3 regions of the Shewanella oncorhynchi genome follow, and region 2 is predicted to be linked to each of the others. Evidence: predicted binding sites of a transcription regulator. Region 2 holds the regulator's gene; each other region holds the start of a gene.
The links. The regulator sigma-54, encoded in region 2, starts transcription at its own class of promoters, with help from an activator protein. The targets are predictions, from matches to a motif close to GTTGGCACGNNNNTNGNNT.
Positions count from the first base shown of each region.

Region 1: the regulator sigma-54 is predicted to act here: its motif matches at 3,440-3,458, upstream of RA178_RS06780 (YggN family protein).
Region 3: the regulator sigma-54 is predicted to act here: its motif matches at 3,473-3,491, upstream of RA178_RS15335 (BON domain-containing protein).

Region 1 covers NZ_CP132914.1:1,486,817-1,496,830, reverse strand. Annotated here, with positions in the region: gene RA178_RS06790 (DUF885 domain-containing protein) at 1-512, shown strand, start outside; gene RA178_RS06785 (LysR family transcriptional regulator) at 1,168-2,109, opposite strand; gene RA178_RS06780 (YggN family protein) at 2,562-3,383, opposite strand; gene glsB (glutaminase B) at 3,567-4,481, opposite strand; gene RA178_RS06770 (YggL family protein) at 4,481-4,807, opposite strand; gene trmB (tRNA (guanosine(46)-N7)-methyltransferase TrmB) at 4,856-5,572, opposite strand; gene mutY (A/G-specific adenine glycosylase) at 5,773-6,864, shown strand; gene RA178_RS06755 (oxidative damage protection protein) at 6,867-7,145, shown strand; gene RA178_RS06750 (YceI family protein) at 7,233-7,808, opposite strand; gene RA178_RS06745 (cytochrome b) at 7,813-8,364, opposite strand; tRNA gene RA178_RS06740 (tRNA-Phe) at 8,754-8,829, shown strand; tRNA gene RA178_RS06735 (tRNA-Thr) at 8,864-8,939, shown strand; tRNA gene RA178_RS06730 (tRNA-Phe) at 9,476-9,551, shown strand; tRNA gene RA178_RS06725 (tRNA-Thr) at 9,596-9,671, shown strand; gene RA178_RS06720 (hypothetical protein) at 9,965-10,014, opposite strand, start outside.
Region 2 covers NZ_CP132914.1:730,704-740,717, reverse strand. Annotated here, with positions in the region: gene lptC (LPS export ABC transporter periplasmic protein LptC) at 1-61, shown strand, start outside; gene lptA (lipopolysaccharide transport periplasmic protein LptA) at 48-602, shown strand; gene lptB (LPS export ABC transporter ATP-binding protein) at 599-1,330, shown strand; gene RA178_RS03360 (RNA polymerase factor sigma-54) at 1,438-2,916, shown strand; gene hpf (ribosome hibernation promoting factor) at 2,945-3,232, shown strand; gene ptsN (PTS IIA-like nitrogen regulatory protein PtsN) at 3,235-3,678, shown strand; gene rapZ (RNase adapter RapZ) at 3,675-4,529, shown strand; gene RA178_RS03340 (HPr family phosphocarrier protein) at 4,516-4,791, shown strand; gene mgtE (magnesium transporter) at 5,042-6,406, shown strand; gene RA178_RS03330 (molybdate ABC transporter substrate-binding protein) at 6,486-7,322, opposite strand; gene RA178_RS03325 (YiaD family glycine zipper/OmpA-like lipoprotein) at 7,588-8,277, opposite strand; gene RA178_RS03320 (transposase) at 8,951-9,184, shown strand; gene RA178_RS03315 (PA4780 family RIO1-like protein kinase) at 9,900-10,014, opposite strand, start outside.
Region 3 covers NZ_CP132914.1:3,404,399-3,414,412, reverse strand. Annotated here, with positions in the region: gene RA178_RS15350 (hypothetical protein) at 1-633, shown strand, start outside; gene RA178_RS15345 (DUF3224 domain-containing protein) at 763-1,167, shown strand; gene RA178_RS15340 (IS4-like element ISSba6 family transposase) at 1,431-2,753, shown strand; gene RA178_RS15335 (BON domain-containing protein) at 2,883-3,437, opposite strand; gene RA178_RS15330 (glutamyl-tRNA reductase) at 3,712-4,167, opposite strand; gene RA178_RS15325 (sigma-54 interaction domain-containing protein) at 4,414-5,784, shown strand; gene RA178_RS15320 (L-dopachrome tautomerase-related protein) at 5,894-6,970, shown strand; gene RA178_RS15315 (hypothetical protein) at 7,183-7,842, shown strand; gene RA178_RS15310 (diacylglycerol kinase family protein) at 7,893-9,572, opposite strand; gene RA178_RS15305 (hypothetical protein) at 9,717-9,911, opposite strand; gene RA178_RS15300 (DUF1328 family protein) at 9,936-10,014, opposite strand, start outside.

The DNA of each region.
Region 1 (10,014 bases), 760 kb from region 2:
CGGGTCACCATATGCAGATCGCCATTTCCCAAGAACTGCAAAATATTCCTAAGTTCCGTAAGTTTGGGGGCTATACCGCGTATATTGAGGGCTGGGGCTTATATAGCGAATCTTTCCCGAAAGAAATGGGACTCTACGCCGATCCCTATTCTGACTTTGGTCGCCTAGCAATGGAACTGTGGCGTGCATGTCGCTTAGTCGTTGATACTGGTATCCACGCTAAAAAGTGGACCCGCGAGCAAGGCATAACCTATTACGTGGACAATACGCCAAATGCTAAATCAGATGCGGTGAAAATGGTTGAACGCCATATCGTTATGCCATCGCAAGCGACAGCCTATAAAGTGGGCATGATTAAGCTGCTGGAACTCAGACATAAAGCAGAGCAACAGCTTGGCAGTCAATTTGATATCCGCGACTTCCATACGCTAGTACTTGCTAATGGCGCATTGCCACTAGATGTGTTAGAGCAACAAGTCGATCTCTGGATAGCCAGTAAGAAGCAGGCCTAATGCCTTAATGCTGAACCGTGAAGCACTGTTAACTTGCTTCACGACTAAAGCGACATAAGTGAAAGTCTTAAGCTGCAGCCAATAAAAAAGCCACTCGAAAGTGGCTTTTTTATTGGTACCATTATCCCGTTAGATAACAGAACCCTTCTCACTGTGGGTCACTATATTTGTTGCATTAATATATGCTTTAGCACTCGCCTTCACATCATTTAACACACAGTTGCGACTTTAGGGTACAGGGAGACAAAACTTGTGCTCAAGGCTGCAAACCATCAATAAAAAAATTACCTCAGCGATAAAGCTGAGGTAAACCAAAAACTAGGATGATGGTTTAAAGAGCCAACATTGTTTTAGTTCTCAAACTTCTGTTGGCTGTGATCCAAAACTGCATTAACGCCGACCTGTATACAAAAATTGAAAGGGGTCATTTCCAATAAACGTATAGGACTCAGATCATTCCGAATCAACTGTTACCATTGTATTCAATTAAGAACAGAGTTCAAGGATGTTATAAAAAGTGCTTTAGAAACCCCTAAAAAACCATCAGCAAATGTACTCACCAACCCAATCTAAAGTATTGATTTTAAATAACCATAAAAGTGCGCGCTCAATTTAAAACCACATAAGACTGCTTTTGAGAACAATGTTTCCTATTTTACTGACGTTTACTGAATAATTCGACATAGGGAGCATCCCAATACGGTGGCGTTCCTATGTGATCTTTGATGAATTCGATAAAAGAACTGACCTTAGGTGCTAAGTGCTTACGACGGGGATAAACCGCCTGCAATGGCAGATGGTGGGTCAATTGCCAATCCTTCAGTAAAGGCACTAATGTCCCTTTGGCAATTTCATCTTCCATCAGATAACTCGCAAGATACACAACCCCAAGACCACTGATTGCAGCAGATTTTAATGCAGGCGCATTATCCACCCTGAAATTACCCGATACGCCAATTTCACAGTAGTCATCACCCTTCTTAAATTGCCACATGCTGTGCTCGTGCCACTCGCCTTGATAGACCAAACAGTTGTGGTCAACTAGCTGCTCAGGTCGAGTTGGCTCGCCATGTTGAGCAATATAGCCAGGCGAAGCAACTAACAGGAATTGACACTTCATCAGAGGTCTAGCAACCATGCCAAGCGGTAATTGCTCAGACATAGTTAACAGTAAGTCTAAGCCTTCGCTCACGACATCCACTTTATGGTCCAGTAAGCTCACTTGTAGCTCAAGCTCAGGATGTTTTGCCATAAAAGATGGCAACGCAGGAATGATATGCATCACTCCAAAGGATTGGGAAATCCCCACCTTAAGCACGCCGCGGGTCGCATCATTTAAGTTATGCACGCTGGCTATCGCTTGTTCAGCGTCACGCAGCAGTTCTTCACCTTGCAGATACAGCAAATGCCCTGCTTCAGTCAGACTTAAGCTGCGGGTGGTACGTTGAATTAATTGAACACCAAGTCTATGTTCAAGATCGGCGACTTGTGTACTGACCTTAGACTTAGAGATCCCAAGCCTTCTTGCGGCGGCACTAAAACTACCTGCTCTGGCCACATGAGTAAAAATCGCAATAGGTTCTAACAGTTCTAACATGGAAGTCGCCTTAAGCTGTTTACGACAATGATATTAACTTTCGGTGAGCAGCTATGGTTAGCGTAATCATCGCTTAAAAATAACCATAGCATTGATATCTCGCATCAAAATGATATAACGCAGAGATTTAGACCGAAAAAGTCCACTAAAGTAGGGGGTTATATCTGACTGATATGCCAGCTTTTAATTATATTTTAAGAGTATACCAAATATTCGTCTCTAGACTGTAACATTCCGAACTAAATCGCTGCAAGCCTAGCCTATAAGCCACATCAACTTAGCCATAAGGGTTGTCACCACGATTAAACCGTAGCCAATAAAAAAGCCCCTAGTCGATAAATTGACTAGGGGCGTAGCATTCAAGTTTGACTCATGCACAAGGAGATAGAAGTTATTGCAGTTAAAACTAAGGGCGATTCGCAAGAACTATTTACAAGAACTATTTGCAAGAACTATTCACGCAGTTCCTTGGTTGAGTTTTGTGTCAACACATAAGGTGCTAGTTCTGGCACTTCTTGGCGCAATTGATTTTCAAGCACTAACAGATGTTCAAATCGGTCGCACAAACGGTCAGCCTTAGCTTCTAATCCCTTAGATTGGCTCTCAACTTGTTGCTCAATATCTTGGCCTAAATTGTCCATTTTTTTGGAGAAGGTATCCATCTTGGCTTCAAAATTTTCACCGCCACCAGACATGATTTGGCCACCTAAGTTCATCATAATGGCGCCAATTGAATTCTGGACAATTTGTTCCATTTCCTGCTCGAATTCATCGTTAAATGTACTTTGCATCGAGTCTTCAGTCGCCCCTAAATAGAAGCTATCACCATTCTTGTAAGCCACTGAATCAACCCGTTTTTGAACGCCAGCCATCATTTCATCAAATTTTGCACCAGCGGCATCACCCATTAAAGGTGTTAAGGCCATACCAACCGCTTTGGAAGCAAGAGATACTGCCTCATTCACCAGTTCAATCACTTCTGGCACTTGAGTCGAAACTTCATCGGCATATTGAGTAACCAATTTTTTCTGCTTGTCGGTTAAGTTAACTTGCTTACCTTCCACAAATAACTTGTCAACTTCGATACGATACTTTTCTGTGCCCTTCTCGCTCATAACTAATTTTTTAGGCTCAACCATAACGTCATAATTTAAGGAGACTTCACAGCGCTCATCTATTTTTGGCTCTATTTGTGCTTGCGCCAGCTGTACGCTAGATGCCCCTAAAATCACGCCAGATAATGCAAATCCAGTTAATAACTTATTTAATTTCATTTTTGTTCGTCCTTTAATCTGAATAATTCGATAAACCTAAACTACTGAATAGCTTATAGCAGGAGACGTGCCAACTTTATAACGATTTGATTATGTTTAATTTTGAAAGTTAGCACTAAAAGGTCATTAGCGAAATTCGCTAACATTTAGTCTGATAGTGCTAATAAAAAACGAGAGATAAGACTAGAAAATAGAACGACCGAGACGCTGACTGAGATGCTCAAGCATCGCAGTGCCCGCAAGTGAGTTGCCATTATTATCGAGTTCTGGCGACCATACACAAATCGACAGTTCTCCAGGGATCACGGCAATAATACCGCCGCCGACGCCACTTTTACCTGGCATACCAACACGATAAGCAAACTCACCCGCACCATCGTATAAGCCCGAGGTTGCCAACAGAGCGTTAAGTTGCCGAGTTTGCACTTGAGAGATAAGCTCAGTCCCTGTGATACTTTTACCGCGATTAGCCAAATACAACATGGCCTTAGACAAGTCAGCACAATTCATCTTCAAGGCGCAATAATGAAAATAGGTGCGCAGCACAGTATCAACATCACCTTGAAAATTACCAAATGACTTCATCAAATAAGCGATAGCCGCATTGCGCGCACTATGCTGATATTCTGAATCTGCTACTTGTTTATCGAAACACACTTTATCGTTTTGGCTTAGTTGCCTGACTAACTCAAGCATTCTGTGTTTAGGTGCGCCTAAACGACTCTGCAATAAGTCAGCAATCACTAACGCGCCAGCATTGATAAAGGGATTACGCGGCTTGCCACGTTCTAACTCGACTTGTACTAAAGAGTTGAATGAATGACCCGAAGGTTCTTTGCCAACTCGGCTCCAAATTTCGGCTTCTTCATATAAAGTTAACGCTAAGGTTAAGCTGAAAACTTTGGAGATACTTTGAATCGAAAACGGCTCAAGGTAATCACCCGCACCTAAAGTTTCACCGTCAACAGTCGTGACGGCAATGCCTAATTTGCCAGCATCAACGCTGGCCAGTGCGGGGATATAATTTGCAACCTTTCCTTGGCCGAGCAAGGGTCGAACTTTCTCGACCACTTCCTCAAGTAATGCCAACTCGGGCATTAACCCCACCAAATGTCGTACAGTTCGCTAACTTCAACCTGAGACACTTTTTGGGTCGCCCAGAATGCCTTAACTGCAGCAATATCTTCTTCGGTACATTTACCAATCGTTTGGGTGGCGATAATGCCTTCCCATTCGATGTGGCCGCCGCCATGGAAACCTAATTTACGGGTTTCGATCACTTCATCGATGAATTTATCTACAGTTGCATCGATATCGGCTTCAGATACTGATGCATCAAAAGTCCAAGCCATATCGAAACCTAACTCTTGGAATTCATCAACGCGCATTTTCTTACGTAAACGACGGCTACGATTAGTTGCCATAGTGATTTTCCCTTTTGTGTTTAAAATTAGCTAAAATTGAGTTCGTGATTAAGCGATACGCTCAAACATCAGATCCCATACACCGTGACCCAATCTATGGCCGCGGGCTTCAAACTTTGTCAATGGACGATGATCAGGACGCGGCACCACACTGCCGTCGGCCGACTGATTTTGATAACCCGGAGCGGCTTGCATCACCTCTAACATATGCTCGCTGTACTCTTCCCAGTCAGTGGCCATATGGAACACACCGCCAATTTTTAGCTTGCGACGAATCAGTTCGGCAAATTCAGCTTGCACGATGCGGCGTTTATGGTGACGTTTTTTATGCCAAGGATCTGGGAAGAACAATTGCACTCGGGCTAATGAACCGTCAGCAATCGCATGTTCTAATACTTCCATGGCATCGTGATGATACACACGTAAATTAGTCACACCAGCAATGGCGGCATCACTGAGGCAAGAGCCTACACCCGGTTTATGTACTTCAATACCAATGAAATTTTGCTCTGGTGCATCTTTAGCCATTTGTACTAAAGAGGCGCCCATGCCAAAGCCAATTTCCAGCACAGTATCAGCTTCACGACCAAAAACGTCGCTTAGTACCAATGGCACTGGGCTGTAATCTAAACCCATTGTTGGCCACTGGCTTTCAATAGCGTGTGCTTGGCCTTTGGTTAGGCGACCTTCTCTCAGGACAAAGCTTCTGATCTTGCGCAGATACTTGCCTTCTTCATTAAATTCAGCGGTAGTGACTTCGCTCATTTTTGCCTCGTCTAGTGGACAACACCATCATAAAAGAAGGGCATTATCCAAAGTTCAACATACAGTGCAAGCACTAATGGGGCGAAAGTATACCAAGATTATTTAAGAGTGCGAATTTAGCAGCGATTTTTAGCTTTAGATCCCTTGCCAACTTATCTTTGACGCTTGTCTAAGAAGATAACTGCCGCTACACTGCGCCGATGAAATCTACAGCCTCCTTCGCTACACGTATCGTCTCTTGGTACGACAATCACGGTCGTAAAACCCTCCCTTGGCAGCAAGATAAAACCCCATATCGCGTATGGGTTTCTGAAATTATGCTGCAACAAACTCAGGTTGCGACTGTTATTCCCTATTATCTTAAATTTATGGCGCGTTTCCCCGATGTGTTAGCACTTGCTAACGCGCCAGACGATGAGGTATTACATCATTGGACCGGTCTTGGCTATTACGCTAGGGCGCGTAATCTGCATAAAGCAGCCAAAATAATCCGCGATGATTATCAGGGATTATTTCCAACACATTTTGAACAAGTGCTCGCCCTACCCGGCATCGGCCGCTCGACGGCAGGCGCAGTATTGTCATTGTCACTTGGGCAACATCACCCCATTCTCGATGGCAACGTAAAACGTGTATTAGCAAGACATGGGGCAATCGCAGGTTGGCCAGGGCAAAAGACGGTTGAAGAGCAACTTTGGCAACTGACGGATGCCTTCACACCGCAGCAAGATATTCAGAAATATAATCAAGCCATGATGGATATCGGCGCCAGTATTTGCACTCGTAGCAAACCTAACTGTGCCGCTTGCCCTGTAGCGATTGATTGCAAAGCTCAGCTGATTGGCAGACAAACCGATTTCCCCGGCAAGAAGCCTAAAAAAACCATACCGACCAAAGCGGCGTGGATGTTAGTGATGATGCAAGACAATCAAGTCTTTCTAGCTAAACGTCCGCCAGCGGGAATTTGGGGCGGGCTCTGGTGTTTCCCTGAGTTTGCTACCCAAAATGCACTTGAAACTCATCTTGAAGAGCAAGGGTTTGCTGCGCAACCACTCGAATGGTTAACTGGCTTTAGGCACACATTTAGCCACTTTCATTTAGATATTCAGCCCATGATGCTTAACTTAGATAAAACTCACGGCGATAAACAGAGCGTGGGTGCTGTCATGGAACAAAACCAGTCTCTCTGGTATAACATAAGTCATCCTTCCAAAGTGGGACTCGCCGCCGCCACCGAGCGCGTGCTAGCCAATTTGGGATCACTCGTTCACTCCGCAGTCAGTAAGGAATAATCATGGCGCGTACAGTCAATTGCGTATATTTAAATAAAGAAGCCGACGGCCTAGACTTTCAACTGTATCCAGGTGATTTAGGTAAGCGCATTTTTGATAACATCAGCAAAGAAGCTTGGGGCCTATGGCAAAAAAAGCAAACCATGCTGATCAACGAGAAAAAACTCAACATGATGAATGTTGATGATCGTAAATTTCTTGAAGAACAAATGACCTCTTTCCTATTTGAAGGTAAAGATGTTGAAATTGAAGGTTTTGTACCAGAAAAAGACCAAGATTAATTCTGGTCGTTAGTCGGCTCTAAGTATAAAGCTTACAAAAAAGCGCCCTTCGGCGCTTTTTGTTTATCTAAATGGCAGAATAAAGAGTTACTTACGCACGCCTTCAACCACTAGATCTAATTCAACATGGCTAGATGCTGGACCTAAATCCATCTTGATACCGAAGTCTTTCATCGCAAAGGTAGTTGTGCCAGTAAAACCGGCACGGTAGCCACCCCAAGGATCCTGACCTTCACCCACAGCATGGGCCTTGATCGCTAAGGGTTTAGTCACACCATTTAAAGTTAAGTTACCGTTAATCACTAAATCGCCATTTCCTTTATCTTCCACCGAAGTAGATGCAAAGGTCGCTTTAGCGAATTTGCCAGTATTAAGGAAATCTTCACCGCGAATATGTTTGTCACGCTCAGCATGGTTTGAATCGACACTTAATGTATTCACAGTGACATTCACTTTCATCGCAGTTGGTTTAGCCGCATCGTAGCTAAAATCGCCGCTAAAATCATTAAAACGCCCCACCACATAGCTATAACCTAAGTGATTAACTTTAAATGTAATAGAAGCGTGAGCGCCTTCATGATCAATCACATAGTCAGCAGCTGAAGCCGCCACAGGAGCCAATAGAGATACACCAATCAGTGCGCTTAACAGTTGCTTTTTCATTGTATTATCCTCGTTTAAATTTAATCATTCTAAGTAGGGTAGTGTCTTTATCGATAAAGTGATGTTTTAATGCGCCCGCCGCGTGAATAACGACCAGCGCGATCAAGCTGTAAGCCGCATACTGGTGAATATCACCCGCGATATCAGCTTGGTTTTCAAACAAAAGTCCCAATCCTGGTAGTTCAAACCAATCAAACACCCAGATACCACGGCCATCTGCGGTTGAGATCAAAATGCCAGCAGTCATAATGACAAAGAGCAAGACATAAATAATAAAATGCGCCAAATGTGCGGCCGTCTTTTCCCACGGTTTATGACTCGCCTCAGGTACAGGCTTGGGATTAACTAAGCGCCATACCAAACGAAATATTGTCGCAGCCAATAACAGAATCCCAATACTTTTATGTAGATGCGGCGCAGTCTTGTACCAAGTACTGTAGTAGGTTAACTCCACCATCCACACACCGACTGCAAATAACCCAATCACGACGAACGCACTCAACCAATGGGTCACAATGGCGGTAATTCCATAAGCAAACTGACTATTTCGAAACATACTGCGACTCCGTACTCGCGTTTTCTTCATGCTATCCATGAAATAATATTCATTATCATAAATCTAAATTTAAAAACTAAAATCAGTAAAAATCGCTTATATCTTTCTAAATTTTAGAAAGTAAGCCAAAAATCATGATCTGTGAGCACAACGCTATAGTAAACATCAGTATCCCTCTGACTTGAAAAATACAGCCAACGAATGAAATTGAACTGAATTCGCAAAATAAGAGATAAAAAACACTCAAGATGTGCATTAAACAGCCGAACGAGTAATTTATCGGGAAAAAGCACTTGCAGAGGTCAAACACCCTAGCTAATATAGCCGCACTTCGAACGATACGGCTTAGCCAACGAGTTCAAAGTAGTTAACTAACGCTTAGTTTAGTTGCCCGAATAGCTCAGTCGGTAGAGCAGAGGATTGAAAATCCTCGTGTCCCTGGTTCGATTCCGGGTTCGGGCACCATTATTCTGTAGTAAAAATTGCAGTAAAGATTTAAGCCGGCATAGCTCAGTTGGTAGAGCAACTGACTTGTAATCAGTAGGTCCCGAGTTCGACTCTTGGTGCCGGCACCATATAAAACAATGAAGCCACTCAATGAGTGGCTTTTTTGTATCTGAAATTTGAATAATAACTAATAAAGTCTGTGGTCAATCGCAACTGACTTACTCTTGATAATATCAGTAGGTCCCGAGTTCGACTCTTGGTGCCGCCGGCACTATATAAAACAATGAAGCCACTCGCTTACTCTTAGTTGCTCCGCTTCCATCAATCAAAGCTCAACAATACCCACTGCGCTCCACAGCTCCTTGCTTGCAACAAATGAGCTTAAACCTTAATTGTTCTCTCCAAAATAGAAGATAAATAAATGAGGAAGTTAGGATAAACAGCCAAAAGGAACACCCATAGGCGTTAAAGTGCTGAAACTTTCAGCGGTAAAATAAGGGTAAAACGAAAGAATCAAATAAATAAGCGCATTTTGTTTAATAGTTAATCAGTCACTTAAAAAGGGCTTGCACAGCTAAAGCGAGCACTATATTATACGCGCACTTCGAACGAACAAGGTCTTCACGACTTAGTTCAAAGTAGTTAACTAACGCTTAGTTTAGTTGCCCGAATAGCTCAGTCGGTAGAGCAGAGGATTGAAAATCCTCGTGTCCCTGGTTCGATTCCGGGTTCGGGCACCACTTTTAAGGTAATGAATTCGATTGGGTTTATTACCGTGCTTTACGCCGGCATAGCTCAGTTGGTAGAGCAACTGACTTGTAATCAGTAGGTCCCGAGTTCGACTCTTGGTGCCGGCACCATATAAACAAAAAAGCCACTCAATGAGTGGCTTTTTTGTATCTGAAATTTGAAGTGTTCAGTACAAAGCGCAACTGACTTTCCTCAATAATAACGATAGCGCCCTCAATACTGGCACAATAAACGCTCAAATTGAGCGTATAAGATAATTTATTGACATCACGCAACAGACAATCACTTAATCCTTTACCCCTATAAATGATAGTTTTATATTCGCCACATAAAAAAGCCACTCATTATTGAGTGGCTTTGCGTTCTTATACAAACTATCTAGTTCCAAATGACTCAATCGTGCTTATTTGATGAGCTCGAGTGGCATAGGCCTATCACCTGCTTGAACTTGAT
Region 2 (10,014 bases):
CCTCAACGCGCAAGAAGTGCAATTGACCAGTCAGGTAGTAGGAACATATGAAGCAAAATAACGTATTACTTGCCAGCCTAATGCTAATTATGAGCATGAGTGCTTTCGCGAAAGTCGGCGACTTAAAGCAAGAAGTCAAAATTAAAGCTGTGAGCCAAACTGCGGATATCAAAAACAACCAGATCATTTTCTTTGGTCCGGTTGAAGTTACCCAAGGCTCAATAAAAATCCAAGCAAATGAACTGCGTGCATTTTCCGCTGAAGGTGAAAATAGCAAAACTTTGGTCGCCACAGGTAACCCTGCTACGTATAGCCAAATATTAGACGATGGCCGTCCTGCATCGGCTAGCGCGAAAGAAATTCGTTACGATATGGCAAGCCGCACCTTAACACTGAAAGGTATGGCGTCATTAGATCAAGCGGGTAGCCAAGTTACAGGCAATTTAATCCGCTATAACATGATTCAACAGAAATTGATGGCCGAGAGTACTGGCAGTGGTGACGATCGCGTGATCACTATTATTCAGCCTGAAAACTATCAAGATGATGCTAAATCAGACGCTCCGGCGGATAAACCTGTAAAAAAGCAGGACTCTAAATGACCCAAATCACCTTAAGAGCACAAAATCTGGCGAAAAGTTACAAGAGTCGCCAAGTGGTTAAAGACGTCAGTCTGACGGTAAAAACCGGTCAAGTCGTTGGCCTACTCGGTCCAAACGGTGCAGGTAAAACCACGACCTTTTACATGGTTGTCGGGCTAGTGAAGAGCGATAAGGGACATATCTTTATCGACGATGATGATTTAACCGCAGATCCTATGCATCTGCGTGCCCGCAAAGGCATAGGTTACTTACCGCAAGAAGCCAGTATCTTTCGTAAGCTAACTGTTCATGACAACATCATGGCCGTACTGCAAACTCGTAAAGAACTTAAAAATGAAGAACGAGAAGAAGAACTAGAACATCTGCTCGAAGAGTTTCATATCACCCACATCCGTGACAGCCAAGGCATGTCATTGTCGGGTGGCGAACGTCGTCGCGTCGAAATTGCGCGGGCTTTAGCCGCTAATCCTAAGTTCATTTTGCTCGATGAACCGTTTGCTGGCGTCGATCCTATTTCGGTTATCGACATCAAGAAGATTATCGAACAACTCAAAAGTCGCGGCCTTGGCGTACTGATCACAGACCATAATGTCCGCGAGACATTAGATGTATGTGAACATGCTTATATTGTGAGTCACGGAAACCTGATTGCCGAAGGAACTCCAGCAGAGATCTTAGACAATCAGCAAGTTAGGGCTGTGTACTTAGGTGAACAATTCAGGCTATAGTTAATCGAGCGAAGCCAATGGAGGCAATTTATACCGCCATTGGGCTTCACTCAAAATGATAATAAGCGACCTCATCCAACAATAATAACGTAGGGATCAGCGGTAACATGAAAGCGTCACTCCAGCTCAAACTGGGTCAACAGTTAACCATGACGCCACAATTACAACAGGCTATACGTCTGTTGCAACTGTCGTCATTAGAACTGCAGCAAGAGATCCAGCAAGCATTAGATTCTAATCCCCTTCTCGAGCTGGAAGAGGATCAATTCGACGCCACTAAAACCCCTGTAAACCAAACGCTATCCGATACGGATTTCAGTGAATCTAGCACTCTGCCACCAGAAAAAGACAGCTCCACCATAGACACGGCAGAGTCGCTAACCAAAGAATCCATGCCCGATGAGCTCCCCATGGACACCACATGGGATGAAGTGTTTACCGCCTCCCCAAACTCAGGCCCCGGCGGCAGTCGTGAAGACGATATGCCCTTCCAAGGTGAGACCAGTGAAGGTTTGTACGAACACTTAGAATGGCAAAAAAACCTCACGCCGTTTTCTGAAACCGATTTAGCCATTGCCACCGCCATTATTGATGCCATCGACGATCAGGGCTATCTCACCCAAAGCACTGAAGAAATTCTCGAAGCCATGGGCAATCCTGAAGTTGAGCTTGACGAAGTCGAAGCCGTACTCAAGCGCATTCAGCATTTTGATCCCATAGGCGTTGCTGCACGCGATTTAAGTGAATGCCTGCTGATCCAACTGTCGCATTTCGCCGCTGATACTCCCAACCTAGAAAACGCCCGCATGCTGATCAAAGATCATTTAGATCTGATCGCCGCCCGTGATTTTAGGTTATTGATGCGTAAGACTAAATTAAAAGAAGATGAATTAAGGGATGGTATAGCACTCATCCAAACCCTCAATCCTCGCCCAGGTTTGTTGATCACGCCCAATAATGACGAATACGTTATCCCAGATGTGTCTGTGTCGAAGAAAAATGGCCGCTGGGTCGTTGAGCTTAATCCTGACTGCATGCCCAAAATCAATGTAAATCAACATTATGCTTCTATGGCACGCAGCACAAAAAACCAAGCCGATAGCCAATTTATTCGCGGCCATCTGCAAGAGGCTAAATGGTTTATTAAGAGTCTAGAAAGCCGTAACGACACTTTGCTTAAAGTTGCTAATTGCATAGTGCAATATCAGCAAGGTTTCTTTGAGTACGGTGAAGAAGCCATGAAGCCTATGGTGCTTAACGATATTGCCGAAGCGGTAGAAATGCATGAGTCCACCATCTCACGGGTCACAACTCAAAAATACATGCATACCCCTAAGGGACTTTTTGAACTAAAATACTTCTTCTCTAGCCACGTCGGTACTGACGATGGTGGTGAGTGCTCATCCACAGCAATCAGAGCCTTTATAAAGAAACTGGTGGCAGCGGAAAACCAGAAAAAACCATTAAGCGATAGCAAGATGGCACAACTTCTGGCAGAACAAGGGATCAACGTAGCCCGCAGAACCATTGCGAAGTACCGAGAGGCTATGCTTATTCCACCTTCTAATCAGCGTAAAAGTTTATAACCTACAGTGGATATCGGAGGACGTTTCTATGCAAATAAACCTAAGTGGACACCATGTCGAAATTACCGAATCGTTACGTGCATATGTAGAAGAAAAGTTTTCAAAACTTGAACGCCATTTCGAACAGATCAATAATGTGCACGTTGTGCTCAATGTTGAGAAAATGCAACAAATTGCTGAAGCGAGAATAAACCTCATAGGTGGTGAAGTTTTTGCTACTTCAGAGCATGCTGACATGTATGCCGCTATAGACGCCCTGATTGACAAGCTTGACCGTCAGGTTATTAAACACAAAGAGAAGTTAACAAAACACTAATAATGGAACTTTGTACCATACTGCGGCCGGAGTGCACTACCTGCGCCACTCCGGGCAGCAAGAAAAAGGTACTGGAACTCATCAGCGACTTAGTCGCTGCCCAGTACCCGACCCTCTCATCTCAAGAGATATTCGAAAGCCTAGTGGCGCGCGAAAAGATGGGGAGCACAGGTATAGGTAACGGCATCGCCATTCCACATGGTCGACTAGCCGATATAGATCAGCCCATTGCCATACTAATTAAGTGTGAAGAGCCGATAGCATTTGATGCTATCGATAAGCAACCTGTTGATATTTTATTTGCACTACTGGTGCCTGCAGACCAATGTCAGCAGCACTTAAGTACTTTGTCTTGCATGGCCGAAAAGCTGAGCGACAAGCAAATATTAAAGCAATTACGCAAGACGCATGATGAAACGGAACTCTATCAGGTAATCACTGGATGAAACTGGTCATAGTGTCGGGCCGCTCAGGCTCAGGCAAATCTGTCGCCCTTAGGGTACTCGAAGATCTCGGCTATTATTGTGTCGATAACCTTCCCTTGCCATTGATTGGCAGTTTGCTTGAGCAACTCAAAGGCAGTAACGATCTCGTCGCCATCAGTGTCGACGTGCGTAACATGCCTGAGCAGGATAAGGTCTTAGTGAAACAACTCGCTAGCCTACCTCCAGATACTGAGTTAACGAGCTTCTTCCTTAACTCCAGCGATAAAATTCTGCTCAAGCGTTACAGCGAAACCCGCCGTTTGCATCCTTTGTCGAAGAGCCGAGTCTCTTTGCAAGAAGCGATAAAGCTGGAGGGGAAACTGCTTGAGCCTATGTCAAAACTGGTCGATCACTACATAGATACGTCGAATTTGAATATCTATGATTTAAGCGACCAAGTCCGACAAATTCTCCTTGGTAGTGTCGATAAAGAACTCGTGATCAACTTCGAGTCCTTTGGCTTTAAGCACGGAATGCCCACCGAAGCCGACTTTATGTTCGATGTGCGCTTCCTGCCCAATCCCCACTGGGAGCTGGCGCTGCGGCCATTGACTGGCTTAGATGAACCCGTAGCTGAGTTCTTAAATCGTCAACCACTGGTTAATAAGTTCATCTGGCAAATCGAAAATTTACTGGAGACTTGGCTGCCGCACCTCGAGCGTAACAATCGCAGTTATTTAACTGTGGCCATTGGCTGCACAGGTGGACAGCACAGATCGGTTTACGTCGCAGAGCAATTGGCCAAACGCTTTAGTAACGGTAAACATAAAGTGTATGCCCGTCATCGAGAGCTCAATAATGCCAAAGCTTGAACGTCAGATAACCATCTGTAATAAGCTCGGTTTACATGCCCGTGCCGCCACTAAGTTGGTGGTACTGGCTTCCGAGTTTGATGCGACCATCACCTTAATCCAAGGCGATAAACAAGCATCGGCCGCCAGTGTACTTGGCTTACTGATGCTTGAAACTGGTATGGGTAAAACCATTAAGCTTATCGCCGAAGGCCCAGATGCAGAGCCGGCTCTCGATGCTATTTGTGCCTTAATCGACGCTAAGTTTGACGAAGCCTGTTAGTTTCACTTCACACTAAGCACTTCATCGTTAGTTTCACTTCATGTCTAGTTTAAAAAACTTGCCATTCAGACATGGCAAAACATTTGTCGCTCGACGATACAAGCTACAGGCGATTACACTAGCGGTCATTGCGCTGGCCTTAACCTTACCTTAGCCGCCTTAATCTGTGTCATCGACTGACGCTTAGTCACCGCTAAATCATAGCCCAACACCAAGATCTCAAACCAATTTGCCGCACCATGGAGGACAAATGCCCGTAGATAATGCAGAAAACGATCACACCGGACATAGTCTTGACCAGTTAAACCAAGCGCTTAGCAGCGGCATGTTCGTACACGTGCGTAATATGCTGCAAAAAATGGCCGCCTCAGATATCGCGCTGATCTTAGAATCATCACCGCCAAGTGCCAGACAAGTATTGTGGCAGCTCATCGATCAGGAACAAATAGGCGACATACTCGATGAGTTGAGTGAAGAACTCAAAGACCCACTTATCCGCAGCATGAGCCCTGAGCGAGTCGCGAAAGCGACAGCAAGCATGGACACCGACGATCTCGCCTATATTCTGCGAAGTCTACCCGACGCAGTTTACAAACAAGTGCTGCAGTCGATGACGGAACAAAATCGCCTGAGGGTAGAACAAGCCCTATCTTATCCAGATGAGACCGCCGGCAGCTTGATGAACACAGATACAGTCACCTTAAGACCCGATGTGAATATCGATGTGGTGCTGCGCTATCTTCGGCAAAGGGGCAACCTACCCGACACCACAGATACCTTATATGTGGTCGACAAACAGGACAAAGTCCTTGGCGGGGTTAGGCTGGCAGATCTGCTGACTTGCGCGCCAAGCACCACAATTCGCAATATCATGGATCCCAATATTCAAAGTATTCCGGTGAGCATGTCCGACAGCGAAGTCGCGCAGAAATTCGAACGCAATGACTGGGTATCGGCACCTGTCGTCGACAGTGATGGTAAACTGCTCGGGCGTATCACAATCGATGACGTAGTCGATGTTATCCGCGAAGATGCTGAACATTCCATGATGGGGATGGCGGGGATGGATGGAGATGAAGATACCTTTGGTCCTGTGCTAAAAAGTACCCTACGTCGCTCGCTCTGGCTCACTATAAACTTATTCGCCGCCCTGCTCGCCTCGTCGGTCAGCAATATGTTTGAAGGCACTATTGAGCAATTTGCCACTATCGCCATCCTAATGACGATTGTCCCTAGCATGGGCGGTGTTGCCGGTAATCAGACCTTAGCGCTTGTGATCCGTGGTATTGCTTTAGGCCATATCGGCCAAAGCAACGCCCGCTGGCTTATCGGTAAAGAGCTATCTATTGGTTTTCTCAATGGCTTGATGTGGTCAATTTTAGTCTTTATCGCCGTGTGGCTATGGAAGGATGATATGGCACTGGCGGGCTTAATTGGTAGCGCTATGCTGATCAATATGACAGTAGCAGGGCTTGCAGGTGCGAGTATTCCATTGATTTTAAAACGACTTAAAATCGATCCTGCCCTCGCTGGCGGTATGGTGCTCACCACAGTCACTGACGTGGTTGGCCTGTTCGCATTCCTCGGGTTAGCGACGCTATACCTGATGAACTAACGCTTTAACAGTTTGAGCTAATAACAAAAACGGCACCTCAAAGGTGCCGTTTTTTATCCCGCAGGAAAACTAAAGAAGGCTATTTTGCCGGAGGTTGGAAACCATAACTGCTCAAAATCGCTTGGCCTTTGGTCGATAGAATAAACTCAGCTAACGGCTTAGCGGCAGTATTAGCGCCTTGTAAAACCAGTAAACCATAGTCGGCACCCACGGCGAGTTCCTGCGGTAAGTCGATGATTTGTAAACTCGGCACTTCTTTTTTAGCCAGCACAGCATTAGTGCAATAGGTTAAAAAGATATCCGCTTGCTTGTTTTCCATCACCCAGCCATAGGGGTTGCGATCTTTAGGCGGTTTAACGCTCTCAGGGCCGCCCGTCAGTTGTAATGCCTTGGTCTCTAACGCGGCTTTCGCATTAGGTTTTACCACTTCGGCCTTAGCAAAAATGGCCCAGGCATAATCACCCGCGGGGTCAGCTTTCGGGGTTGAGGTGCCGACTTTAATCTTAGGATCTAACAAGGTATCGAGTAAGGTCGCACTCGTCACCTGAACTGTGTCTTGAGCAATGGCGCAGAGTTGATTACGGGCAAACATTTGCACTGCTTCGCCCTGACCTGAATCCACTAATGCCTGTGGATGTTTCATATTCGCCGAGGCAAAGATATCGACTTTCTCGCCCTCTTGAATACGTTTTAACAATAAACCTGAGGGCGCATATTGCGCTACAACACTCATTTGCGACTGTGCTTGATAAGCAGCAATAATATCATTCATCGCAGCCTTTAAACTGCCTGCGGCGCGCAGTTCTATCGGCGCGACTCCTGTGGTCAGTTCGGCTTTCATCGGCACTCCTTGTACAGCTGTCACCATGATGACAGGACTTAAACTCAAGGCTACTAACACATTTTTGCTTATCATAGTCATATTCTCCTTTAGGCACTAAAAGTCATTCTTGTGACTTATCCCCATACAGAACGTGAAATCGATAAAGGGATCAAACTGAAGTCATCCCAAGGTAATGAGCAGTGATATGTTTGTGGTGCAGGTCACTCAAGGTGCGCTTCATAAAGGACAAATTGTCTAATTGAAACACGGCAAGCTAATCACTCAATTAGCCCACCACTGAAAACAAAAAAGTCGCCCCAGGCGACTTTTTCAGCGAGAACTTTGTGCTTAGACCAGACTATTTACCCGTTGGTATTAGTACGATCTGAACGCGGCGGTTTTGTGCTCGGCCATTTGCATTGGCATTTGATGCAATAGGACTCGCTTCACCCATACCTTTTGATTTTACACGGGCAGAGGCAACGCCTTTACTCATCAAGTAATTACCCACTTCGCTAGCACGGACCTGTGACAGACGTAAATTGTAAGAGTCTGAACCACTGCTGTCCGTATAACCTAATACGTTAAGCTGCGTTTTGCTGTATTCCTTGGCCACAACCGCCACTGAATTCAGCACGCGTTTAGCACCGTCACTTAACTCGGTTTGATCTACGCCGAAGGTCACTTCATTAGGCATATTCAAAATGATGTTATCGCCGTTACGGGTCACACTCACGCCCGTTGAGGCTAATTGTTGGCGTAATTTGGTCTCTTGCACATCCATGTAATAACCAATACCACCACCGACTGCAGCGCCCGATGCAGCACCAATTAAGGCACCTTTACCGCGGTCGCTCTTGCTCGAAGATACCACTCCAATTGCGGCACCCGCGACGGCACCAATCAATGCGCCACTGGTCGCTTTAGCGGTTTGTTCTTCGTTTGAATAGGGATTGATTGTTGTACAACCCGATGCAACTAGCGCGGTCGTCAATACCACTATGGCTAACAGGGATGGTTTAGATTGCACTGCCTGAAAACACTTCATCATTTATAACCTCTTTATATGATTGATGACTGTGAATACCGCTCAAAAGGGCAAGAAATATCACGTCCATTAGGTAATACGAATGACCTAGGGATTGCCACAAAGCAGGCAGTATATAAGCAATTGCGTTGGAGACAATCCTTTATCCATCTTCAATTATGCTAATCCAGATTTTAGTCAGCAAAGATACAGATTTCGGGCTTCAATCATGGCTTGTACCGCCCAATTTCATATCAAGTCTATGGCACCGAAATAGTGCACCTTGCACCTTTATTGGCAGCACTAAAAAATAACGCCGTTTTAATCGAAGGCGCAATGCAATGATTTAAAAGGTTAAAATGAAAATTAGAATATTGGCACGAATTTTACATACTACTAAGTGAGTAGACAGTCAGACGCGGTAAACATCGCCGAAAAACTAGAGTCGACTTCAACTGGATTAATCCAAATTAAATGGACCTATCGAGACAGAAAATGGGCTCGAGTATTTAGGGTCATAAAGGAGGAAGTATGAAAACGGTCATGAACTTTATCGCACTATGTCGCCACGAATGGATTTGTCTGCGCCATCTAGGTCTGAGCCAGTGGGATTTAGAACAGCGTCACTATCATCAATAAAAGGCAACGCAAACGGTCATATTTTGGTTAGAAGGCAGTAAAAGAGGGAACGCTCATGGGAATCGCAGAAAATAGTCTCAAGCTACATGTTATCACCGAGGTTAAAGTACAAGGTCGCTTACTGTCGGATGTTGCACGTCAATACGGTTTATCTGCCAAGGCAGTCTACCAATGGGTGCGAGAAAGCGATCTGCAACCCCAGCAAAGAGAATGCGCATTAATGAGTGAGATTGCCCAGCTACAGAAAAAAATTAAACAGCTCAATCAAGAGCTACGCACGATAGGTTAGCCTGTACAACAAGCTAAACGTGCCCGAATAGACAAGGCCGGACGAGATTGCATATCGCCCTGCTGATAACGCTAACGATGTAAAAGATGTGCTAACAACAATAATAACAGCGCCCTTTTTAGTCCGGCCTTGTCGTCCAAATTGATGAACCCAGCGAAGATTGGGAAATAGTATTAACAGCAACAAACGGATAGGGACAATGCAAAAGTTTCGGCAAGACTAGGGAGGGAGTTATCTCCCCTAAGATCAAATATGTGAATTGTGCTCCCCCAAGTCATGAACATATTTCTCTCTCTGGCCTTGTCATTTTATTCACAGGATCAATGATGATCCAGCACTGCAATGAGTGTAGTGCGCCAAGGAAGGCCGTGATTGGTATTACATAGATTGACTGAAGAGTGACCAAGGTTTCGGCAAGAATTGAGGGAGTTATCTTCCCCAAAGATTAAATATGTGAATTGTGCTCCCCCAAGTCATGAACATATTTCTCTCAACTCTTGTCCTTTTATCACACTGTTCGATGATTGCTAGCTTGTTTGTAGCAACAAGGATGGCCCCAGCTTCCATCGGGGATTAAGCCAAGGATTGGCTAACGCCAAAAATTAAATAACAATAATAAAATCAATAACAAAAATAATAATTTCACTTAATTTTTAGCATAAAAAAGACGCTACTTTGAGCGTCTTTTTTATGGGTGAAAAACAACGACTGACGATTAATAGTCTTCTTCGTTTGCCTCTTGGATCCGCTGCTTACGCTCTTGTGCCTCTTCAAAGGCTGCTTGGATTTCTTCCAAGACCGCACTAACATCGGCTTCAACCAGCACTTCG
Region 3 (10,014 bases), 2.4 Mb from region 2:
ATGGCGCATGAAAAAACTCAGGCTCAGGCGAATGAGATCGAAACTGTGACACCTTTTGAGGTAAAGCCTGTGGCGAATGCATCGGAAGTGATGCTCAAACTCTTTAGCTTAAATACCGCCAATCCTGTTGAAATAACGCTGCCTGAGGGCGGCAAGTCCGTTGCATTGACTCATTTTATTAAGATCAAACAAACAGAGTTTGCTATGGGCGACTACCAAGATGGTGAGGTAAAAGGTCGAGCATTACTTGATTACTTACGCATTACACCGTTAAATTTCGATCCAGCTCTAGAGCCGGACACCCAAAGTGACGCACCGATTCAAGATGATCCTAAAATGCAAACTATGCCCTTTGTGGCGCCCTTTATTGTGACGACTCAAGGTTCAGGCGTATTTTGGTATCTTGGATTGTTTAATCTGGATTTTAAACACAATAGCTTGAAACACTTAGGCAGTGTCATGCTTGGCGATCGAATCGAAGTTGATAGTATTGAACCTGTTTATCCTTTTGAAGCCCCATTCAAAATTGCTGTGACTTATCGCGATAGAGCGTCTGACCAACCCATGTCTGAAAGCCCTGAAATAGTCAAAACCATAGAGATGGTAGTGAGTGAGACCAGCATACATAAGTAGCGTGTAAATGCCATTATGGATCTACGCAGGCTTATGCTAAGTTGTTTTTCGGTCAGTGGGTGATGTTTGCTTCAATAGCAAGCGTTAGCAGGTAATAGGTCAGCATAAGATTTCGACAAGGAGAGTGTCATGCAAGTTAGCAAAATCACTGGAAAATTTGATGTTAAGCTCACTCCTGATAGCCCCTATGCTACTGGCATTGGTGGTGTGACGTTAGGGCGTATGGGCTTAGATAAAACCTTTTATGGTGAGCTTGAGGGGCGCAGCAAAGGGGAAATGCTCAGTGCTATGACGTCAGTCAAGGGCTCAGCTGGTTATGTGGCCATTGAACAAGTGGTTGGTAACTTGTGCGGTAAGCAGGGCAGTTTTGTGTTACAACATTTTGGCATTATGACCGATGGACAAAATCGTCTGATCTTAGAAGTGGTACCCCATTCTGGGGCGGGGGAGTTGCAGGGGTTAACTGGCACTATGACCATCAATATTGAGAATGGCCAACATTTTTATGCATTCCAGTTTGGCTTTGAAGCTTAGTTTGACTTTGAAGCTTAGTTTGGCTTTGAAGCTTGAGTAACGCCTGCGTTTTAGCTCAGTTTTCTGTAATTATTCTCCTTTATGATCATTCGAGTCATCTGAATTCACCCTTCTTAATTTAAGCGAGTAAGTCTTTTCGATTGAGTCTGAAAATGGGCATAAAAAAACCAGCTGAGGCTTAATGCCGATCAGTTAAGACAGATCGCTTGACGATCTCGCTGAAAAGATCAAAATCCGATGACCTCATGTCATCGGATTTTTTTATGCAACTCTCAGAAGCACTCGCCCGTACTCATATTACCCGCCTAACCGAATTCACCTGCTTAGCAGATGTGTTAGAACCTGAGTTAATTCAATCTTGCCTAGACTCTCAGGGCGTTGCGACGTTAAGACGGCGTAAATTGCCGATGGACGCGATGATTTGGGCCGTTATCGGAATGGCTTTGTTCCGAGGGGAATCTGTTCGGTCACTCATCAACAAACTCGACATTGTTTTGCCGCAAGAGATTGATTATGTTGCACGCAGCGCCGTGACTCAGGCGCGTAAACGATTGGGCAGTGAGGTTATTAGAGAAGTATTTAGTCGCAGCGCCAATACCTGGCACGCGAGAGCTGAACATCCTCATTGGTGCGGCCTTAACTTGTATGGTGTTGACGGTGTAGTGTGGCGGACACCCGATAGTGTCCAAAATCAAGCCGCCTTTGCGCGTACCGCAAACGCTTCAGGCGAAGCTGCTTATCCGCAAATTCGCATGGTTTGCTTGATGGAATTAAGCAGCCATTTGTTGGTCAACAGCGCCTTTGATTCGGTTGCCGAAAATGAAATGAACTTAGCATCCCAGCTCATTCCTAGCATTCCCAATTACAGCCTAACCCTATTTGACCGAGGATTTTACTCGCTCGGCCTGTTACACGCTTGGCAGCAAGCGCAACCTGATAGCCACTGGTTGTTGCCATTGAAGAAAGGCACTCAATATGAGGTGGTGCGAACGCTAGGAAAGCATGATCAGTGGGTGAAACTCACCACTACACCTCAGGCCAGAAAGAAATGGCCGCAGCTGCCTGAAACTCTTGAAGCGCGTTTATTGACTAAGACAGTGAAAGGTAAGCCAGTCGCCATTTTGACCTCGTTGACAGACCCGATGCGTTACCCCAGCGAAGACATCGTCGACTTATATGCCCATCGATGGGAAATAGAACTGGGCTACAGAGAGATGAAGCAACATCTACTGGAGAGCCGTTTTACGCTCCGTAGTCAACTACCGGAGCTGGTGACTCAAGAGTTATGGGGCGTGCTACTGGCCTATAATCTCATTAGATATAAGATGTTGCTGATGGCTAAAAGCTTGCCATCGGTCCACCCCAATCAACTGAGTTTTCGAGATGCGGCGAGTTATATCATCTTCAAGTTGACACAACTGTCATCACAAACACCGGGGAATATCCCGAGAGACGTATTGGATATAGAACGAAATGCACGGCAATTTAAGCTGGATGGTAAACGGGAAAGGGCATATCCACGAGTTCTTAAAATGAGCAAAAACAAGTTCCCGGTTAGACCAAAGAAAAATGCCGTTCACTCTTAAGTGAACGGCATTAAGCTGAGGCTGGTTTTTTTGATTCTTTTTTCATAAAGCACTATCGAACCTTGAGTCTAGATCGGCGTGCTGTTACTTAAAATACGTTTAATTTAAAAAATGCCGTTGTCGCGAGAGTTAAGACACTTTTTTAACAACTTTAATTTTATCAACGACCTTTTTCACATCGTCGGTATTTTCGGCAATTTTCAGTGCTAACTGACGTTCTGCATCGCTGGTAACTTCACCTTTCAATGTGACTATGCCATTGGCAACATCCACATTAATTTGGGTGCCGGATACGTCAGTTGAAAACAGTAAACGCGTTTTGATGACTGTGGCAACTTTAGAGTCAGTTAAGGTGGCAACAACTTCACTGGTGCCTTCTTTTTCATTCATCACAGTGAGTTGGTTATCGACATCTTTCACCCCATCTAAGCTCTTGATGAGCTCTGTGGCGAGGGCTTTATCCACACTGCTTTCCACTTTACCTGTTAACGTCACTTTACCATCTTTGACATCTGTAATGATGTCGAAGGAATTGAGATTCGTGTTGAGCAGTAAAGTGGTTTCTGCTTTTCCATCGATCCACGCATCCTTGGTTCCGTCTTTCCAATCTTGGGCGGCGGCCACATTTAAACTGATTGAACCGACAAGTAAAGCCACTAGTACTGATGCTGTTGTAGTTTTCATAATCATATCCTCCGTTGTTTTCTCGAAGCTAGATAATGCGCCAATCGTGCCAATGTTTTTAAGGTAATGATTTTTAATGTTTTAATTGTTTTGTCTGGCGTTTTTATACCTTGGCATTTTCCTTTAGGTCGGTCTTTTTTACCGACAAAATGTAATTTTTTCTGGCATGCTGAGCCATCATTCGAACATAAAAAACCGCACTCATCAGTGCGGTATTATGTCTGTAGTAAAAGTGGGGGAGTCGGTTAAATATGGCTCACTTAGCGACAGGGAATTAATGGTAATTGAGCGATCCCGTACCGTCGTAACTCATTTGCAGCCAAGCGGCACCCTCTGCAAGTTGGTTTGCAAGTTGTGGCTGATGTGCTTGCCTTACTGCTTGTTTTATTTGGATTAGCACTTGCTGCTCTATGTCGACAAGGGCGGTCATAGCCTGCGAAATTTGGCACTGTTGCAGCAATTCTGTTGCTTGAGTATAAGTGACGGGCACGGTGTGACTTAGGCCATTAATTGGCTCGTCAGCCAAACGTCTCAGCTGTTCAAACCGAGTTAACATTCGTTGGTGGATGTTAGCTTTGGCGGAAAAAACACGCTTAAGATTATAGTCTTCGACATACCTCCTCGCTTGGTTGTAAAATGTGAGTCCTTCTTGATTCAGCTTGATGATTTCATCGATCAACATGATATCGGCGCGGATATCAGTCTGATGTTGCACAACATTAGACTTCATTATGGGCCTCCTAATGCCAGTGTTCGACATAGATTGTTTAACTGCTTGGGTAAACTGATTTCGTTTCGTTCAGCTACCATGCATATTCTGTTCTCGTTTTTAATGATATTTTAACAGGCTGATTTTTAGACTGATATTCTCAGTTCATCGAGATATCATCTTAGAACATCGGCAACTATTACCGTTGCTGTTGTTAAAATTTCATGGCTGACATACAGTAGTTTTTCATACAGGGAGTAGATACGCATGGCTCGACTGACACTTTTTTATCACTTGCAGGATGTTGGCGCCGAGCAAGCAATCATCGAACTTGCTGGCGCTGCTGACTTTAATAAGCTACGCAGTGTCGATGACTTGCCTTGGATAGAGCAGCTAGGGGCAAATCACGTCGATGTTGCCATTATTGAGTTATCCAGTCTTAGTCGAGAAGATTACCTTGTGCTGCTGGATAATACGGCCATGTCAAATATTGAGTTTATTTTTCTCTCCGATGGTCAGCCAAACCCTAATCTTGATCAGTTAATGTCTCATTTTGCGGGTTACCACTTTCGCAAACCTTACGATATGCCGCTAATCAGCGAAATTTTTGCTGATTTTGCACAGTATTTAGCATCATCGCCTAATCGACTGCATCCTTTTGCTAGCGAGCTAGACCAATACGGTTTGCTTGTTGGTTCATCAGCTCCTATGCACAAGCTATATCGTACAATTCGTCGCGTCTCTGCGACAGGCAGTAATGTGCTGATTATTGGGGAAAGTGGGGTCGGGAAAGAACTGGTTGCTAATACCATACATCTTGCCAGCCCTAGGGTGAACGAGCCTTTTATTGCGATTAACTGTGGTGCATTAAGCCCTGAATTGGTCGACAGTGAGCTGTTTGGTCATGTCAAAGGCGCATTTACGGGGGCGAATCGCGATCACAAAGGCGTATTTGAACAGGCTGAAGGCGGGACCTTGTTTCTCGATGAAGTCACCGAAATGCCGATTGATCATCAAGTGAAGTTACTCAGAGTGTTGGAAAATAGCGAGTATCGTCCTGTGGGTGGCGACAAAGTGCAACGTGCAAACGTACGTATTGTGGCAGCGACTAACCGTGATCCCATAGTGGCGATAGAGGCTGGGCTATTTCGAGAAGATTTGTACTTTCGTTTGGCTCAGTTTCCCATTCGCGTTCCGCCCTTACGGGAACGTGGCGAGGATATTATTGGGCTTGCGCAGCATTTTCTTGCCTATCGTAACGTGGCCGAAAAGCAGAATAAGAGCTTAGCTGAAGACTGTATTCAGATGATTGCTAAGTACCCTTGGTCTGGTAATGTGCGCGAATTAAAACATGCAATTGAGCGAGCCTATATTCTGGCCGATCAGGATATTTTACCCAGCCATTTACAGCTACCTCAGACGAATGAAGTGGGTTTATGTGGTGGTGAGCAAGTTGTTATCCCCCAAGGCATGCGCTTAGATGATTTAGAGAGAATCGCTATTTATCAAGCACTAGAAACCACTCAAGGTAATAAAACGGATACCGCCGAACAACTGGGGATCAGCGTTAAAACCCTCTACAACAAGCTCAGCAAGTACGAGCAGCAAGTCGAGACCGGTGAAACGACTGCTGAATAAACATTAATTATCAAATTAATATTGAAACAGAGCTAAACTTTATACTCTTTTTTTTGTAAATAATAACTCCTATTCTACAGCCCTTAAACAGAAAAAGCGGAGATAGAATATGAAACACTTATTAACAACAGCATTATGGCTTTCTTTGACAGCCAGTAGTTTTGTGAACGCCACCCCAGCAGTAGGAAGTCTTGAAACAGTCGCTGAATTGCCAATACGACCTGGCAATGTCAGCGTCACTGCACAAGGTCGGATTTTTGCCACAGTACATCCATTTGATACACCATCAGGTTTGCAATTGATTGAAGTTAATCGTGAGACCAACGCTTATAAAGCTTGGCCTTCAATGGATTTGCAAAAAACATCGACAGCCAATACTGCTCAATTTGATACCTTATTAGGTATTGCTCAGGACAAGGCTGGACACCTCTGGACCGCAGATATGGGGTTAGAATTAGGCCAGACAAGGATTTGGGGATTCAACATTAAGGACGGCAGTCTATATAAACAAATCGTCCTACCACAAGCTCTCGCGCCTAAAGGCAGCTTTATGCAGGATCTGGTTGTCGACTCTCAAAAAGGCTGGATTTATTTAGCCGATATCGCCAACCCTGGCCTCTTAGCGGTGCGTATCGACGATGGCCATACAATACGTTTTTCAGGTCATAGCTCGCTGCAGGCCGAAGCGGATGCAGTAATGAACATAGATAACAAAACAACATTGTTTAATGGCAAAGTCGCTAGTGTAGCGGTCAATCCAATCAGTTTATCTGCCGATGGAAGTACACTCTATTATGGTGCAATGAATGGTACTCACTGGTATCAGTTATCGACTGCAGCTTTACAAACAGGCAATAATGATAAAATTATCGCCACGGTAAAATTAGTCGGAGCCAAGCCTGTATCAGATGGCGCTGCAACGTCCAAACAAGGTAATCATTACTTTACCAATTTGAACCACAATGCCATTTCCATGCTAGATAACAAAGGCACACTAACAACAGCGGTCAGTTCTCCACTACTGGATTTTCCTGATAGTGTGCAATTTGGTGAAACAGGCTGGTTATATATTTCAGTGAACCAATTGCATAAAGCAAAAGCCTTTAATGGAAAAGCCGAAACAGCCAAACCGCCTTATCGTATTATGCGACTCTGGACCGGTGAGGATACTGCTGCGGGTCAATAACACCTTAGCTGCAACTGCAAAGTTGCAGCTTATATTTGCAGTATGAGTTATATCGCAACTGGTATTTACGTTGATGTGAGTCTTTGGTTTAACTCGAAAGCGTCTAGAAATGAGTTAGGTGTTGATTGTGCAAACTATCAATGCCTCTTATTGTGACTGGCACAGGTCAATATTGAATGGTGAGATAATTTTTGGAACAAGGAACAAGTTCAGTGAAACTCAATCAACCTTCTAAAAATGCATTTTATATTCAAACTCTGAGTACTCAGTACCGACCTCTATTATTGCTGTTTGCTGCTGGGTTATTACTGCTTGGTTTACTCTGCGCCAGAGCAACCTATTTACAACCCGATCCGATACTACAGCTCGTTCTCGGCTGGGTAACACTGTTTCTATTGTTACCCGTGTTACCGACTGCGTTTGTTCAGCAACAGTGTTGGTTAGACGCTGAGCAACAGCAATTGTGGCTCGGTAAAGGTTTATTCAATGGGAGGTATATGGGATTGTGGCGGTGGCGTTCCTATGCCTTTTCGGATATTCACTCCGTGCAACTCTATCTGCTGCAAACAACCCATTGGCACCAGTTCGAGCGTAATCGCCAAGCAGAAGATATCGTTGAGCATTATCTCGCCTATCTACAATTGCAGCAGCCTAAGGGCGCGCAACTAAAATTGGCTAACAGCACTGATAGAAAGGAATTACAACAAGTTCTACAGCAATGTGCGCAGGCGATAGATTGTAAATTTCAGGATTTTAGTAACACCACTCAAAAATCACTTCCCAAAGGTAGTGAATTTAATTTCATGCGGGTACTGGTTCTGCTGGTTATATTTATTTTGTTGAATATTTTATATTTTTTGTTCGTCCTATAAATTCTCAGTCATCCAGCCTAAAAAGTTAGGCTGGATGTCCTCCACAACGATCACTCATCTTGCTCAGTGGTTTCCTGATAAGGAACAAACACTTTAAGAGATGCTGGCTGGACTTCAATAGTGAGATCCGCTGGCTCAAATACTTCACCATCAATCACATATTTACACTTAGGCTGGCTGCTGATAGTGACCTTTTTAGCATGGGCATGATGGACTTTACTTGCACTCGCTTGTTGATCTCGCACACTCTTATTGCCTTCTTTTACCCATCCCGCAATCGCTAATTCAGCGAGGCTAAGCAACTGCTCTTTGGGTTCATCGCCAGCATCCAACCAAGTAATGTCGAGCAAACCGTCGGTCATGTTTGGCTCGCCATCGCCCTGCGCCAACACGCTGGTAAACGGTGCGGCATTGGCAACGATTAGGCTATGGGTCGTCAATGTTGTGGGTTTTGCATCATCTAAGCTGAGCTGGATGGTTAAAGTGATATCGGCATTCACTGCGCGCCATAAGCCATCGAGGTAGGCAAACTGGCCGAGGGCATTTTTACGCTCACGGTTCGCGGATTCAATCATTTGTTGCTCAAACCCTATGCCTACGAGTAACAACACTAACTCCTCATTACAACGCGCGGTATCAATGGCTTGGCAATGCCCTTGAATAATATTATCCAGCGCCTGAGAGATAGGAATAAGCTTACTGCCTAAACCAAAGAGGGCATGGCTGAGGGCATTAGTTGTGCCAAGAGGAATGATGCCTAAGACGATATCCGTATCGACGATTTGAGAGGCCACTTCAGTCACAGTACCATCGCCACCACAGGCGATAATGATATCTGCGCCTGCATTACGGGCTTGCTCGGCGAAGACATTTGCGGTTTCGTCTGCTGTTGTGAGTTTTAAAGTCAGGTCAAAATAGGCTTTAAGTTCATCTTGGATTTGCTCGCTGTATTCTTGCCATTTCCCGCCACCAGAAACTGGGTTGGCGATAATCCACGCCACTTTGTGGATGTTAATTTTCCCTTGACTAAGCATGCGATCGAGCGCGCGTAATTGCCATTTGTTTAAGCCAGCGGTTTTGCGGATTTGCTTTATCTGTTGCAGTACTTCGGCGAAGTGCTGTTGTTTATCTTTACAAACCAAATAAGCGGCGAGTACCAGCACTGAGCGGCCACGACCCATAGCACAGTGGATGAGTACCTGTTTATTGGCGCGTACTTGGCGGTGCAGCCAGTTAACGGCTTGATTGAGTTGGGCACTGGTCGGTACGCTATGGTCGAGGATGGGAATATTTAAATACTCGATATGATCTTCAAATTGCGACCAATCTAAGCCATCAAATTCAGCGGTGACATCCAGAATGGCAGTGATCTTATTGGCTTTAATCTTTTCCAGATCTGCGGAAAAGAGTCTACAGCCGAGATACAGATGTTCATCAATCCTTTGCATGGGCGGTACTGAATCGTATTTTCTGGCCCAGTGGTTATAGAGTCGACAGCCTAATAAAAAGGGAATAAAACCCCAACGAATATACCAAGGAATAGTGCCATCTTGGCGTTTTCTAAAAATACTGGCGAGATTAAACCAATAGGCGGAACCGACTAAAAACAGTGACAGACTTGTCCATGCACAAATGAAAGTGAGCAGGGGAGAAGTGTCTGTTACTGCAAAATAGGCTAACAATACTGCACCTGCAGTGTACAAATATTTGATGTGGATCTTCGTTAGCATGCAAGTCCTCCAATGCCATTGTTCTTGGTTAAAATCGTTGCACTTGAATGGATAGATGTCGAGATGAGAGATGCAGAAATGAGCGAGTCTAAACCAAAAGGGTGGCAGTAGACGAGTCTATTGCCACCCTAAAGTCAGGTTTGTTTAGCACTTAGTATCTTTAGCTTTAACACCTTCTTTGACTTCTTCACAGGCATCTTCGATGGCGTTACCTGTATCAGTCATTACTTCATCGATTTTTTCGCCCGCGTCTTCGGCTTTGTTATCACTACAGGCCGTTAAACCTAGGGCGAGTAATAATGCGAATGCTGCACTTGTCATCAGGGTAAATGGTTTCATATCTATCTCCTTTTCTAAAAAAAATTATAGTCGCGGTGATTTACCCTTAAGGGCATTGATCAGCAGAGAAATCACTAATAACACAATAAATATGAAGAAAATG